DNA from 2 places in the Streptomyces doebereineriae genome. Region 2 is predicted to be linked to the other one. Evidence: predicted binding sites of a transcription regulator. Region 2 holds the regulator's gene; the other holds the start of a gene.
The links. Region 2 encodes HrcA, which represses chaperone genes, less so after heat shock. Its sites were predicted from a motif close to TTNGCACTCNGNNNNNCNGAGTGCNAA; they were not measured.
Positions count from the first base shown of each region.

Region 1: groL (chaperonin GroEL) is a predicted target of HrcA. The motif match lies at 4,535-4,561, and genes of this name have one in related genera.

Region 1 covers NZ_JAVREZ010000014.1:110,993-116,812, reverse strand. The annotation lists gene RNB18_RS33710 (alpha,alpha-trehalose-phosphate synthase (UDP-forming)) at 1-756, opposite strand, end outside; gene RNB18_RS33705 (glucosyl-3-phosphoglycerate synthase) at 852-1,796, opposite strand; SAM riboswitch class I at 1,934-2,092, shown strand; gene thrC (threonine synthase) at 2,110-3,393, shown strand; gene RNB18_RS33695 (ubiquitin-like small modifier protein 1) at 3,441-3,716, shown strand; gene RNB18_RS33690 (cold-shock protein) at 4,160-4,366, shown strand; gene groL (chaperonin GroEL) at 4,724-5,820, shown strand, end outside.
Region 2 covers NZ_JAVREZ010000009.1:299,960-305,779, reverse strand. The annotation lists gene RNB18_RS26605 (MBL fold metallo-hydrolase) at 1-437, opposite strand, end outside; gene hrcA (heat-inducible transcriptional repressor HrcA) at 588-1,604, shown strand; gene dnaJ (molecular chaperone DnaJ) at 1,605-2,744, shown strand; gene RNB18_RS26590 (nitronate monooxygenase) at 2,909-3,985, shown strand; gene RNB18_RS26585 (16S rRNA (uracil(1498)-N(3))-methyltransferase) at 3,982-4,731, shown strand; gene RNB18_RS26580 (VOC family protein) at 4,751-5,143, shown strand; gene RNB18_RS26575 (hypothetical protein) at 5,302-5,820, shown strand, end outside.

The DNA of each region.
Region 1 (5,820 bases), on a different contig from region 2:
GGCCTCGTGGGAGCGGGCGCGCAGGAAGTCGGCGTCCGCGCCCAGCCCGTGCACCCCGATCCGGGTCTCTCCGAGCCCGTCCGCGAACTCCGTGGCGCACGCCGTGAAGGCGTCCGCCCAGCGGCGGGTGAGGAAGCCGAGCCGGTCGGCGCCCAACATGCCCCGAAGGACCTGGCCCGCGATGTCGTCCGGCAGCATCCGGAAGTAGTCCACCGGCGCCCACGGCGTGTGCGAGAAGTGGGAGATGCGCAGGTCGGGACGGAGCTCACGGAGCATCCCCGGCACCAGACACAGGTGGTAGTCCTGGACCAGGACCGCCGCCCCCTCGCCCGCCTCCTCGGCGAGAGCTTCCGCGAAGGCGCGGTTGTACGTCTCGTACGACCCCCACTGCCGCCGGAACTCCGCGTCGAAGGCCGGCTCCAGCGGGGTCTGGTAGAGGAGATGGTGGACGAACCAGAGGACCGAGTTCGCGATGCCGTTGTACGCGTCCGCGTGCACGTCGGCCGGGATGGCGAGCATGCGGACGCCGTCCTCGCCGACCCCCTGCCGCACCGCCTCGCGGTCGCCGTCGGACAGCGCCGAGCACACCCACAGCGCGCCCGCCTCCGGACCGATGGCCGACAGCCCCGAGACCAGTCCGCCGCCGCCCCGTTTGGGGCTCAGCGAACCGTCCTCCTGGACCGCGTACGAGACCGGGCCGCGGTTGGACGCGACCAGCACCTGGGCAGCACCCTGCACGGAAGACGTGGAAGCCATACGCCACAACCTAGCCCGGCCCGGAAACGCTCAAACGTACGGTTGCGCTCAGTGCGCGGACGTATACGGAACGCCCCGTTCTGTCACCCGGTCGCTCACGCGACCTTACGCTTCGCGTACTCCGCGATCTCCACCATCGGCGGCCGCTCCTCGGTGTCCACGGAGTACGTACGCGGCTCGAAGCCGTCCCGGCCCCGCTCGAACTGGGTGAGGGAGGGCCGGATCATATGGCCGCGGGCCAGCCTCAGCTGGGCGGTGCGGTAGATCGCGGCGGACATCCGGCCCAGGGCCTGCCCGTCCTGGTGACGGTGCTTGCGCACACCGACGTCGACCTGTGCGAGCGCGTCCAGGCCCACCAGGTGCAGAGCGTCGACCAGCATGCCCAGCTCGACGCCGTAGCCGACGGGGAACGGGAGCTGCTCCAGCAACGAGCGCCGGGCCGCGTACTCGCCGCCCAGCGGCTGCACGAAACCGGCCAGCTGCGGCCAGTGCATGTTCAGCAGCGGACGTGCCATGAGCTCGGTGACCCGGCCGCCCTGCCCGGCGGCGCCGCCCAGGGGACGGTCGTACATGCCCTTGACCAGGTCGACCTCGGGGTCGGTGAGCAGCGGGCCGACGATGCCGGAGACGAAGTCCGAGGAGAACTCCTTCAGGTCGGCGTCGATGAAACAGACGATGTCCCCCGAGGTGGCGAGCAGGGAACGCCACAGGACCTCGCCCTTGCCGGGCACGGCGGGTATGCGCGGGAGGATGTCGTCGCGGTGGACGACCCGCGCACCGGCCGCGGCGGCGACCTCGGACGTGCGGTCGGTGGATCCCGAGTCGACGACGACGATCTCGTCGACGAGCGGGACCTGCTGCATGAGGTCATGACGGATCACGGAGACGATGTCACCGACCGTCTCCTCCTCGTTGAGCGCGGGCAGGACAACACTGACCGTCCGGCCCGTGCCCCGCTTCGCCGCCATGATCCTGTGCAGCGGGCGATCGGTCACGGACCAGGAACGCGTGGCCAGCCAGCGCTCGACTTCGTTCAGCACAGTGCGCGGCTCCTCTGCCTTTGATCCATCTCGCGGTTCGGACGTCTCTCTCAACTGTCCTGGCCGTCGGTTACAGTCTTGAACAACGCGGATGACCATCGCATGTCCTGGGTGGCCCGCTGTTCACAACTTCATACCGCTCATCCAGAGGGGCAGAGGGATACGGCCCGATGAAGCCCCGGCAACCCTCCAGTCGGTTCTCGTAGCGATCGCTGACGATCGTTTCCGCGAGGCTCCCGACTCGGGAAGGTGCCAAATCCGTCTCACGGCGAGATGCGTCGTGAGGAAGATGAGGAGAAAGGGCCTCGCCTCCATGGCTGTGCAGACTGTTGCAAGCACCACGAACTCCGTCGATCTGGGTCCCGCCGCGGCGCTGAGCTGCCGCGAATGCGGCCACCGCGTCCCGCTCGGTCCGGTCTTCGCCTGCGAGGAGTGTTTCGGCCCGCTCGAGATCGCGTACGACTTCTCGGCCTACGACACCGAGGAGCTCCGCAAGCAGATCGAGGCGGGCCCCGCGAACATCTGGCGCTACGCCCCGCTGCTGCCCGTCCCCGCGGACGTGGCGGACAAGCCGAACATCAACCCCGGCTGGACCAAGCTCGTCAAGGCCGACAACCTCGCCCGCGAGCTGGGTGTCGACGCCGGCAAGCTCTTCGTGAAGGACGACTCCGGCAACCCGACGCACTCCTTCAAGGACCGGGTCGTCGCCCAGGCCATCGAGGCCGCTCGCGCCTTCGACTTCACCACCCTCTCCTGCTCCTCCACCGGCAACCTCGCCGGCGCCGTGGGTGCCGCCGCGGCCCGGGCCGGGTTCCGATCCTGCGTGTTCATCCCGCACGACCTGGAGCAGGGCAAGGTCGTGATGGCCGCGATCTACGGCGGCGAGCTCGTCGGCATCGAGGGCAACTACGACGACGTGAACCGCTTCTGCTCCGAGCTGATCGGCGACCCGGCCGGCGAGGGCTGGGGTTTCGTCAACGTCAACCTGCGGCCGTACTACGCGGAGGGGTCCAAGACCCTGGCGTACGAGATCTGCGAGCAGCTGGGCTGGCAGCTCCCCGACCAGCTGGTCGTGCCGATCGCCTCCGGCTCGCAGCTCACGAAGATCGACAAGGGTCTGCAGGAGCTGATCAAGCTCGGGCTCGTCGAGGACAAGCCGTACAAGATCTTCGGCGCGCAGGCCGAGGGGTGCTCGCCGGTGTCGGTCGCGTACAAGGCGGGCCACGACGTGGTCCGGCCCCAGAAGCCGAACACCATCGCCAAGTCCCTCGCGATCGGGAACCCGGCGGACGGTCCGTACGTGCTGGACATCGCGCGTCGCACCGGTGGTGCGGTGGAGGACGTGAACGACGAGCAGGTCGTCGACGCGATCAAGCTGCTCGCGCGGACCGAGGGGATCTTCGCGGAGACCGCGGGTGGCGTGACCGTCGGCGTGGCGAAGAAGCTGATCGAGAACGGTCTGCTGGATCCCTCGCTGACGACCGTCGTGCTGAACACCGGTGATGGTCTGAAGACGCTGGACGCGGTGGCGGGTACGGGTCTCACCGCCACGATCCGCCCCAACCTGGATTCGTTCCGCGAGGCCGGCCTCGCGTAGTCGCCGCGGCCGCTGAAAGCCCTCACCCCGACCGGAGGTCCTGAAACATGAGCGTTTCCGTCCGTATCCCCACCATCCTGCGCACCTACACCGGCGGGCAGGCCGAGGTGCAGGCCGAGGGCGCGACCCTCGCCGACGTCATCGCCGATCTGGAGAAGAACCACACCGGTATCGCCGCGCGCGTTCTCGACGACCAGGGCAAGCTGCGGCGGTTCGTCAATGTGTACGTCAACGACGACGATGTGCGCTTCGAGCAGGGGCTGGAGACGGCGACGCCCGACGGGGCCGGCGTCTCGATCATTCCGGCCGTCGCCGGCGGGTGACCGTATGACTGGTCATTACCTTCGGTAACGGTAATTACCGAGTGTTCATCGGATTGCCCCCTCCGCTTGAGAAGCGGAGGGGGCAATTCTCTATGGTTGAGCGCGGTACAGTTGGGGAAGCAGCGGCTTTCTTCTTGCCGCGTGCATATGAGTTCTCGCTCCACATGCGATGAGAAGTAGCCAAAGTGTGCGCGTCTTAAGTGCCTTATGTGTCTTTTATGGGGCCCGACTTGCCCCGAATTCAGGCGAATTCTCACTACATTCCGGACCCCTTCCGTCCAGAATTCTCGTCCGATTGACCTGTTGCAGACGGCAGTTGGACAGATACATTCAGCCGCGGTCGACGCGTTCCGGCGCACGCCCCCAACCATGTGGGGGGTGAGGTCTGACCCGGATCCACGAAGTGTGGATCCGTGCAAGGGCCAGTAATAGGGGAGTTAGGCATGGCTCAGGGCACCGTCAAGTGGTTCAACGCGGAGAAGGGGTACGGCTTCATCGCGGTCGACGGTGGTGCGGATGTATTCGTCCACTACAGCGCGATTCAGATGGACGGCTACCGCACCCTTGAAGAGGGCCAGCGGGTCGAGTTCGAGATCTCGCAAGGTCAGAAGGGGCCGCAGGCGGACATGGTTCGCCTGGCGACCGGCTGAAGCACGCGCCGGGTAACAACAGCGTCGTTCTTCTGTTCTTCTTCGAAGGGCTCGTCCCCCATAGGGAGTCATGGGGTACGGGCCCTTCGGCATGCCCGGGGCCGGCCCGTACGGGCCGGTAGCGAGCTGTCTCCGGTGCTCGGTGTCCTGCCCGATACACGAGAGGCGCTTGCACTCGACCATGCCGAGTGCTAATCATTGGCGTTAGCACTCTGAAGGTGAGAGTGACAAAGATGGACCGGGTCGGTGAGGCCCGCAGGCCTTGTGGGGCAAGGATCCACAGGCCGGCGAGCCGTCCGTCGCGGGCGCGGGCGCGGTCCGAAGGAATCACCCCCAGTCCTGGAGGGACCACTTCACATGGCCAAGATCATCGCGTTCGACGAGGAGGCGCGGCGCGGCCTCGAGCGCGGCATGAACCAGCTCGCGGACGCCGTCAAGGTGACGCTCGGCCCCAAGGGCCGCAACGTCGTCCTCGAGAAGAAGTGGGGCGCCCCCACGATCACCAACGATGGTGTCTCCATCGCCAAGGAGATCGAGCTCGAGGACCCGTACGAGAAGATCGGCGCCGAGCTGGTCAAGGAAGTCGCCAAGAAGACGGACGACGTCGCCGGTGACGGTACGACCACCGCGACCGTGCTCGCCCAGGCCCTGGTCAAGGAAGGCCTGCGCAACGTAGCCGCCGGCGCCAACCCCATGGCCCTCAAGCGCGGTATCGAGAAGGCCGTCGAGGCCGTCTCCGCCGCCCTGCTCGAGCAGGCCAAGGATGTCGAGACCAAGGAGCAGATCGCCTCCACGGCCTCCATCTCCGCCGCCGACACCCAGATCGGCGAGCTCATCGCCGAGGCGATGGACAAGGTCGGCAAGGAAGGCGTCATCACCGTCGAGGAGTCCCAGACCTTCGGTCTGGAGCTGGAGCTCACCGAGGGTATGCGCTTCGACAAGGGCTACATCTCGGCGTACTTCGCCACCGACATGGAGCGGATGGAGGCGTCGCTCGACGACCCGTACATCCTCATCGCCAACTCCAAGATCGGCTCCGTCAAGGACCTGCTCCCGCTCCTGGAGAAGGTCATGCAGTCGGGCAAGCCGCTGCTGATCATCGCCGAGGACGTCGAGGGCGAGGCCCTGTCGACCCTGGTCGTCAACAAGATCCGTGGCACCTTCAAGTCCGTCGCCGTCAAGGCCCCGGGCTTCGGTGACCGCCGCAAGGCGATGCTGAACGACATCGCCATCCTCACCGGCGGCGAGGTCATCTCCGAGGAGGTCGGCCTCAAGCTGGAGAACACCTCCATCGACCTTCTGGGCCGTGCCCGCAAGGTCGTCATCACCAAGGACGAGACCACCATCGTCGACGGTGCCGGCTCCTCCGAGCAGGTTCAGGGCCGGGTCAACCAGATCCGCGCCGAGATCGAGAACAGCGACTCGGACTACGACCGCGAGAAGCTCCAGGAGCG
Region 2 (5,820 bases):
CCGCCGAGGTCGAGCGTCCACTCGCCGGAGACGTGGTGCCGGGGCGAGACGAGGGCGTCCACCGCCTCGTCGGCCACCTCCGGGGCCAGTCCGTTGCGCAGCGCGTCCGCCCGCAGCTCCGCGCGGCCCAGCCGTCCCCTCAGCACCGTCTCCACGCCCACCGCGCCGAACACCTCCGCGCCAGCGAACGCCGCCGCCCCGAAGACATGATCGAAGTGGGGGTGGGTGAGCGCGAGATGGGTCACACGTTGGCCGGCGAGTTCCTCGGCCTGTGCGCGCAGGCGGGCGCCCTCCGCGAGGCCGGAGCCGGAATCGATCAGCAGGGCCGTCCCCTCGCCGATCACCAGGCCCGCCGTGCAGTCCCAGCCGGGCAGCCGGCACCGCCCCACCCCGGTCGCGACCCGCTCCCACCCCAGCTCTTCCCAAGTCACCGTCATACCGCGACGCTAGCCCTACAACCCGTCACGCCGGGACCAGCCTTGCCCAGGGACTACCCCACCGCCGTACACTGGCCGGGGAGCGCTGGCACTCGGACGGACAGAGTGCCAGGCGAGGCGCCAAGGGAACGACTTCTGGAGGTGTGCGCGATGCTGAGTGAACGCAGGCTCCAGGTGCTGCGCGCCATCGTCCAGGACTATGTCGGCACCGAGGAGCCGGTCGGGTCGAAGGCCCTGACCGAGCGGCACAACCTCGGCGTCTCCCCGGCGACCGTCCGCAACGACATGGCGGCCCTGGAGGACGAGGGGTTCATCGCCCAGCCGCACACCAGTGCCGGGCGGATCCCGACCGACAAGGGCTATCGGCTGTTCGTCGACAAGCTGGCGGGCGTCAAGCCGATGACCGCGCCGGAGCGGCGCGCCATCCAGAACTTCCTCGACGGCGCGGTCGACCTCGACGACGTCGTGGCCAGGACCGTGCGGCTGCTCGCGCAGCTGACCCGGCAGGTCGCCGTCGTGCAGTACCCGTCCCTGACCCGCTCGACCGTGCGGCATGTGGAACTGCTCTCGCTCGCCCCCGCGCGCGTGATGCTCGTGCTGATCACGGACACCGGCCGGGTCGAGCAGCGCATGGTCGACTGCCCGGCGCCCTTCGGGGAGGCCTCGCTGGCCGATCTGCGGGCCCGGCTCAACAGCAGGGTCGCGGGGCGGCGGTTCGCCGATGTGCCGCGACTGGTCGAGGACCTGCCCGAAGGCTTCGACGTCGAGGACAGGGGTACGGTCACGACAGTGCTCTCCACTCTCCTGGAGACACTCGTCGAGGAGAACGAGGAGCGGCTGATGATCGGCGGCACCGCCAATCTCACCCGCTTCGGACATGACTTTCCCCTCACCATCCGGCCCGTCCTGGAGGCTCTGGAGGAGCAGGTCGTCCTCCTCAAACTCCTTGGCGAGGCGGGGGATTCGGGCATGACCGTACGCATCGGTCACGAGAACGCCTACGAGGGACTCAACTCCACTTCAGTGGTGTCGGTCGGCTACGGTTCGGGCAACGAGGCAGTCGCCAAGCTCGGCGTGGTCGGACCGACCCGCATGGATTACCCGGGAACGATGGGAGCGGTACGCGCAGTGGCACGGTACGTCGGACAGATCCTGGCGGAGTCGTAAGTGGCCACGGACTACTACGCCGTTCTCGGCGTGCGCCGCGACGCGTCGCAGGATGAGATCAAGAAGGCGTTCCGTCGGCTCGCACGCGAGCTGCACCCGGACGTCAACCCGGATCCGAAGACCCAGGAGCGGTTCAAGGAGATCAACGCCGCCTACGAGGTGTTGTCGGACCCGCAGAAGAAGCAGGTCTACGACCTCGGTGGCGACCCGCTCTCGCAGGCCGGCGGCGGTGGCGCGGGCGGCTTCGGGGCCGGTGGGTTCGGGAACTTCTCGGACATCATGGACGCGTTCTTCGGTACGGCGTCGCAGCGGGGTCCGCGCTCGCGCACCCGGCGCGGCCAGGACGCGATGATCCGTCTCGAGATCGAGCTCGACGAGGCGGCCTTCGGCACCACGAAGGACATCCAGGTCGACACGGCGATCGTCTGCACCACCTGCAGCGGTGAGGGCGCGGCGCCGGGGACCTCCGCTCAGACGTGTGACATGTGCCGCGGTCGCGGTGAGGTGTCGCAGGTGACGCGGTCCTTCCTGGGCCAGGTCATGACGTCCCGGCCGTGCCCGCAGTGCCAGGGCTTCGGCACCGTGGTCCCGACCCCGTGCCCGGAGTGCGCCGGCGACGGCCGGGTCCGCTCGCGCCGCACGCTGACCGTGAAGATCCCGGCCGGTGTGGACAACGGCACGCGGATCCAGCTCGCGGGTGAGGGCGAGGTCGGTCCCGGTGGCGGTCCCGCCGGTGACCTCTACGTCGAGATCCACGAACTCCCGCACTCGCAGTTCCAGCGGCGCGGCGACGATCTGCACTGCACGGTCACGCTCCCGATGACGGCGGCGTCGCTCGGCACGAAGGTGCCGCTGGAGACGCTGGACGGCATGGAGGAGGTCGACATTCGGCCCGGTACCCAGTCCGGCCAGTCGATCCCGCTGCACAGCCGGGGCGTCACCCACCTGCGCGGCGGCGGCCGGGGCGACCTCATCGTCCACGTCGAGGTCCAGACCCCGAGCAAGCTGGACCCCGAGCAGGAGCGCCTGCTGCGCGAGCTGGCGAAGCTGCGCGGCGAGGAACGGCCCACGGGGCAGTTCCAGCCCGGGCAGCAGGGGCTGTTCTCCCGGTTGAAGGATGCGTTCAACGGCCGTACGTGAGCTGTGGGACGACTGCCGGGGGTCCGGGGGTCGTCCCCCGGGCAGACACAGTCAGCCGGGGCAGCAGGGGCTGTTCTCCCGGTTGAAGGACGCGTTCAACGGTCGTACGTGAGCTGTCGAAGGCCCGATTCGGACTTGTTCGGAGGACGTGACAACATGCCGTCATGTCCTCCGCGCTGACCGGTCTCTTCCGTCATCCGATCGTGCAGGCCCCCATGGCGGGCGGCGTCTCCGTGCCGCGGCTCGCCGCCGCCGTGTCCGAGGCGGGCGGGCTCGGGTTCCTCGCAGCCGGGTACAAGACGGCCGACGGGCTGTACCAGGAGATCAAGCAGCTGCGCGGGCTGACCGGGCTGCCCTTCGGGGTCAACCTGTTCATGCCGCAACCCGAGTATGCCGACCCGGCGGCCGTCGAGGTCTACGCCCATCAGCTCGCCGGCGAGGCCACCTGGTACGAGACCGAGCTGGGCGACCCCGACAGCGGCCGGGACGACGGGTACGACGCCAAACTCGCCGTACTCCTCGACAACCCCGTGCCGGCGGCCTCCTTCCACTTCGGCATCCCGAGCAGCGAGACCCTGGAGTCGCTGCGCCGCGCCGGCACCTTCACCCTCGTCACCGCGACCACCCCCGAAGAGGCCCTCGCCGTGCAGTACGCGGGCGCCGACGCCGTCATCGCGCAGGGCGTGGAGGCCGGCGGGCACCAGGGCACCCACCGGGACCTCCCCGAGCAGGACGGCTCCGGTCTCGGACTCCTCTCCCTCGTCGCCCAGATCCGGGAGACGGTGACCATCCCGATCGTCGCCGCCGGCGGCATCATGCGCGGCAGCCAGATCGCCGCCGTCCTCGCCGCGGGCGCGAGCGCGGCCCAGCTCGGCACGGCGTTCCTCGCCACACACGAGTCCGGCGCCCACGACGTGCACAAGCAGGCGCTGACCAACCCCCTGTACGTCCGCACCGAGTTGACCCGCGCCTTCTCCGGCAGACCGGCTCGTGGCCTGGTCAACCGTTTCCTGCGCGAGCACGGACCGTACGCGCCCGCCGCCTACCCCGAGGTCCACCACCTCACCGCCCCGCTCAGGAAGGCCGCCGCCAAGGCCAAGGACCCGCAGGGCATGGCGCTGTGGGCGGGCCAGGGGCACCGGATGGCACGCGAGCTGCCCGCGGGGCAGCTGGTGGAGATACTCGCCGCCGAACTCGACGCGGTCAGGACAGCGTTGTCAGGCACGGGGGACCCGCGATGACCGCACCGGTGTTCGTGGTCGAGCACTTCGACACGGGCGGCGGCGGACGCTACGTCCTCGACGGCGCCGAAGGCCGCCACGCCGTCTCCGTGAAGCGGCTCCAGCCCGGCGAGGACGTCATCCTCACCGACGGGGCCGGGCGCTGGGCCGACTGTGTCGTGCTCGGCACCGAGGGCAAGGACCGGCTGATCGTCCAGCTGGACTCGGTGGCCGAGGAACCTCAGGCCCAGCCCCGTATCACCGTCGTCCAGGCCCTCCCCAAGGGCGACCGCGGTGAACTCGCCGTCGAGACCATGACCGAAGTCGGCGTCGACGCCGTCGTGCCCTGGCAGGCGGCCCGCTGCATCACCCAGTGGAAGGGCGACCGGGGCCTGAAGGCGCTCGCCAAGTGGCGGGCCACCGCCCGCGAGGCCGGCAAGCAGTCCCGCCGGGTCCGCTTCCCGGAGGTCGCGGACGCTGCGACGACCAAACAGGTTGCCGCACTTCTCGCCAAAGCCGACTTCGCCGCCGTGCTCCACTCCGACTTCGACCGCGGCAGCGAGCCGCTGGCCACCGCCGAACTCCCCGACGAGGGTGAGATCGTGCTGGTCGTCGGCCCCGAAGGAGGCGTCGCCAAGGACGAGTTGGCGCTCTTCGAGGAGGCCGGCGCGCGTGCCTACGTCCTCGGGCCCACCGTGCTGCGTACCTCGACCGCCGGAACCGCGGCGACCGCACTGCTCCTCGGCCGCACCGGCCGCTGGTCCTGACCCCCCTGGAAGGACGGCTGTGGAACTCGCCCAAGTACGCCTGCTCGTCACCGACTTCGCCGCCTGCTACCGCTTCTACGCCGAGGTCCTAGGCCTCAAGCCCCAGTCGGGGGCGAAGGGCGGGCCGTACGAGAAGTTCAGCCCCGCCACCGGCTCGGCGGGCATCGCCCTGCAGGACCGGTCGATGATGGCGGCGGTCCTCGGCGAACTGGGCGACACGGCCACCGGCCACCGCTCCCTGGTCGTGCTCCGCGTCGACGCCCTGGACACCTACTGCGAGCAGATCGCGTCCCGCGGTGCCACCCTGCTGCACGGCCCGTCCCCGATGACGGACCGGATGCGCGTCGCCCACCTCAAGGACCCGGAGGGCAACCTGGTGGAGCTGCAGGAGTGGCTGCTGCTGCGCGCCTGAGCACCGCGTCGAACAGGTCCCAGCCGTCCAACTCGGCTGCACTGGCCAGGAGTCCGCGGTCCGTCGCCTCGTCGATCCCCCTCGCTCGTCCTCGACCGGCGCGCAGGTGGCCGTATGCGCCCTACCGTCCCGGGCGGGACAGTGGCAGGCTGCCCTCCATGGTGGCGTTGAGACGGAACTGGCGTCGGCCGCGCGGGGTGCGAGTAGCGGGTGTGATCGGGGTTGCCGTGCTGGCCGTGGGCGGGGTCGCCGCGTGTGATCCGACCGGCGTGGTCAGCTCCGCGACCGTGTCGTACACCACCGACCAGCTGGTCACCAAGGAGCTGAACCGGCAGAAGGCCGACGTGAGTTGGCTGACCTGCACGGCCTCGTACGACAACGGCGACCGGACACCGAGTTCCAGCGTGAACACCGTCGCCACCGTCGACTGCGACGGCAAGACACGGGACGGCAAGGACATCACCGTCAAGGGCAAGGTGACCCGGACCGTCAGCGGCGCGTGTGTGCGCGGAGACCTCACCGCCACCGTCGGCGGCAAGCAGTGGTTCCACGTGGAGGGGCTCGGCGACTGCAATGCCACTCCCACCCCGCCGGTCAACAACCCGCGACAGCCCGGTCCGACCGTCACCGTGACCGTCACGAAGACGATCTGGTGCCAGAACGACCCCCAGTGCTGG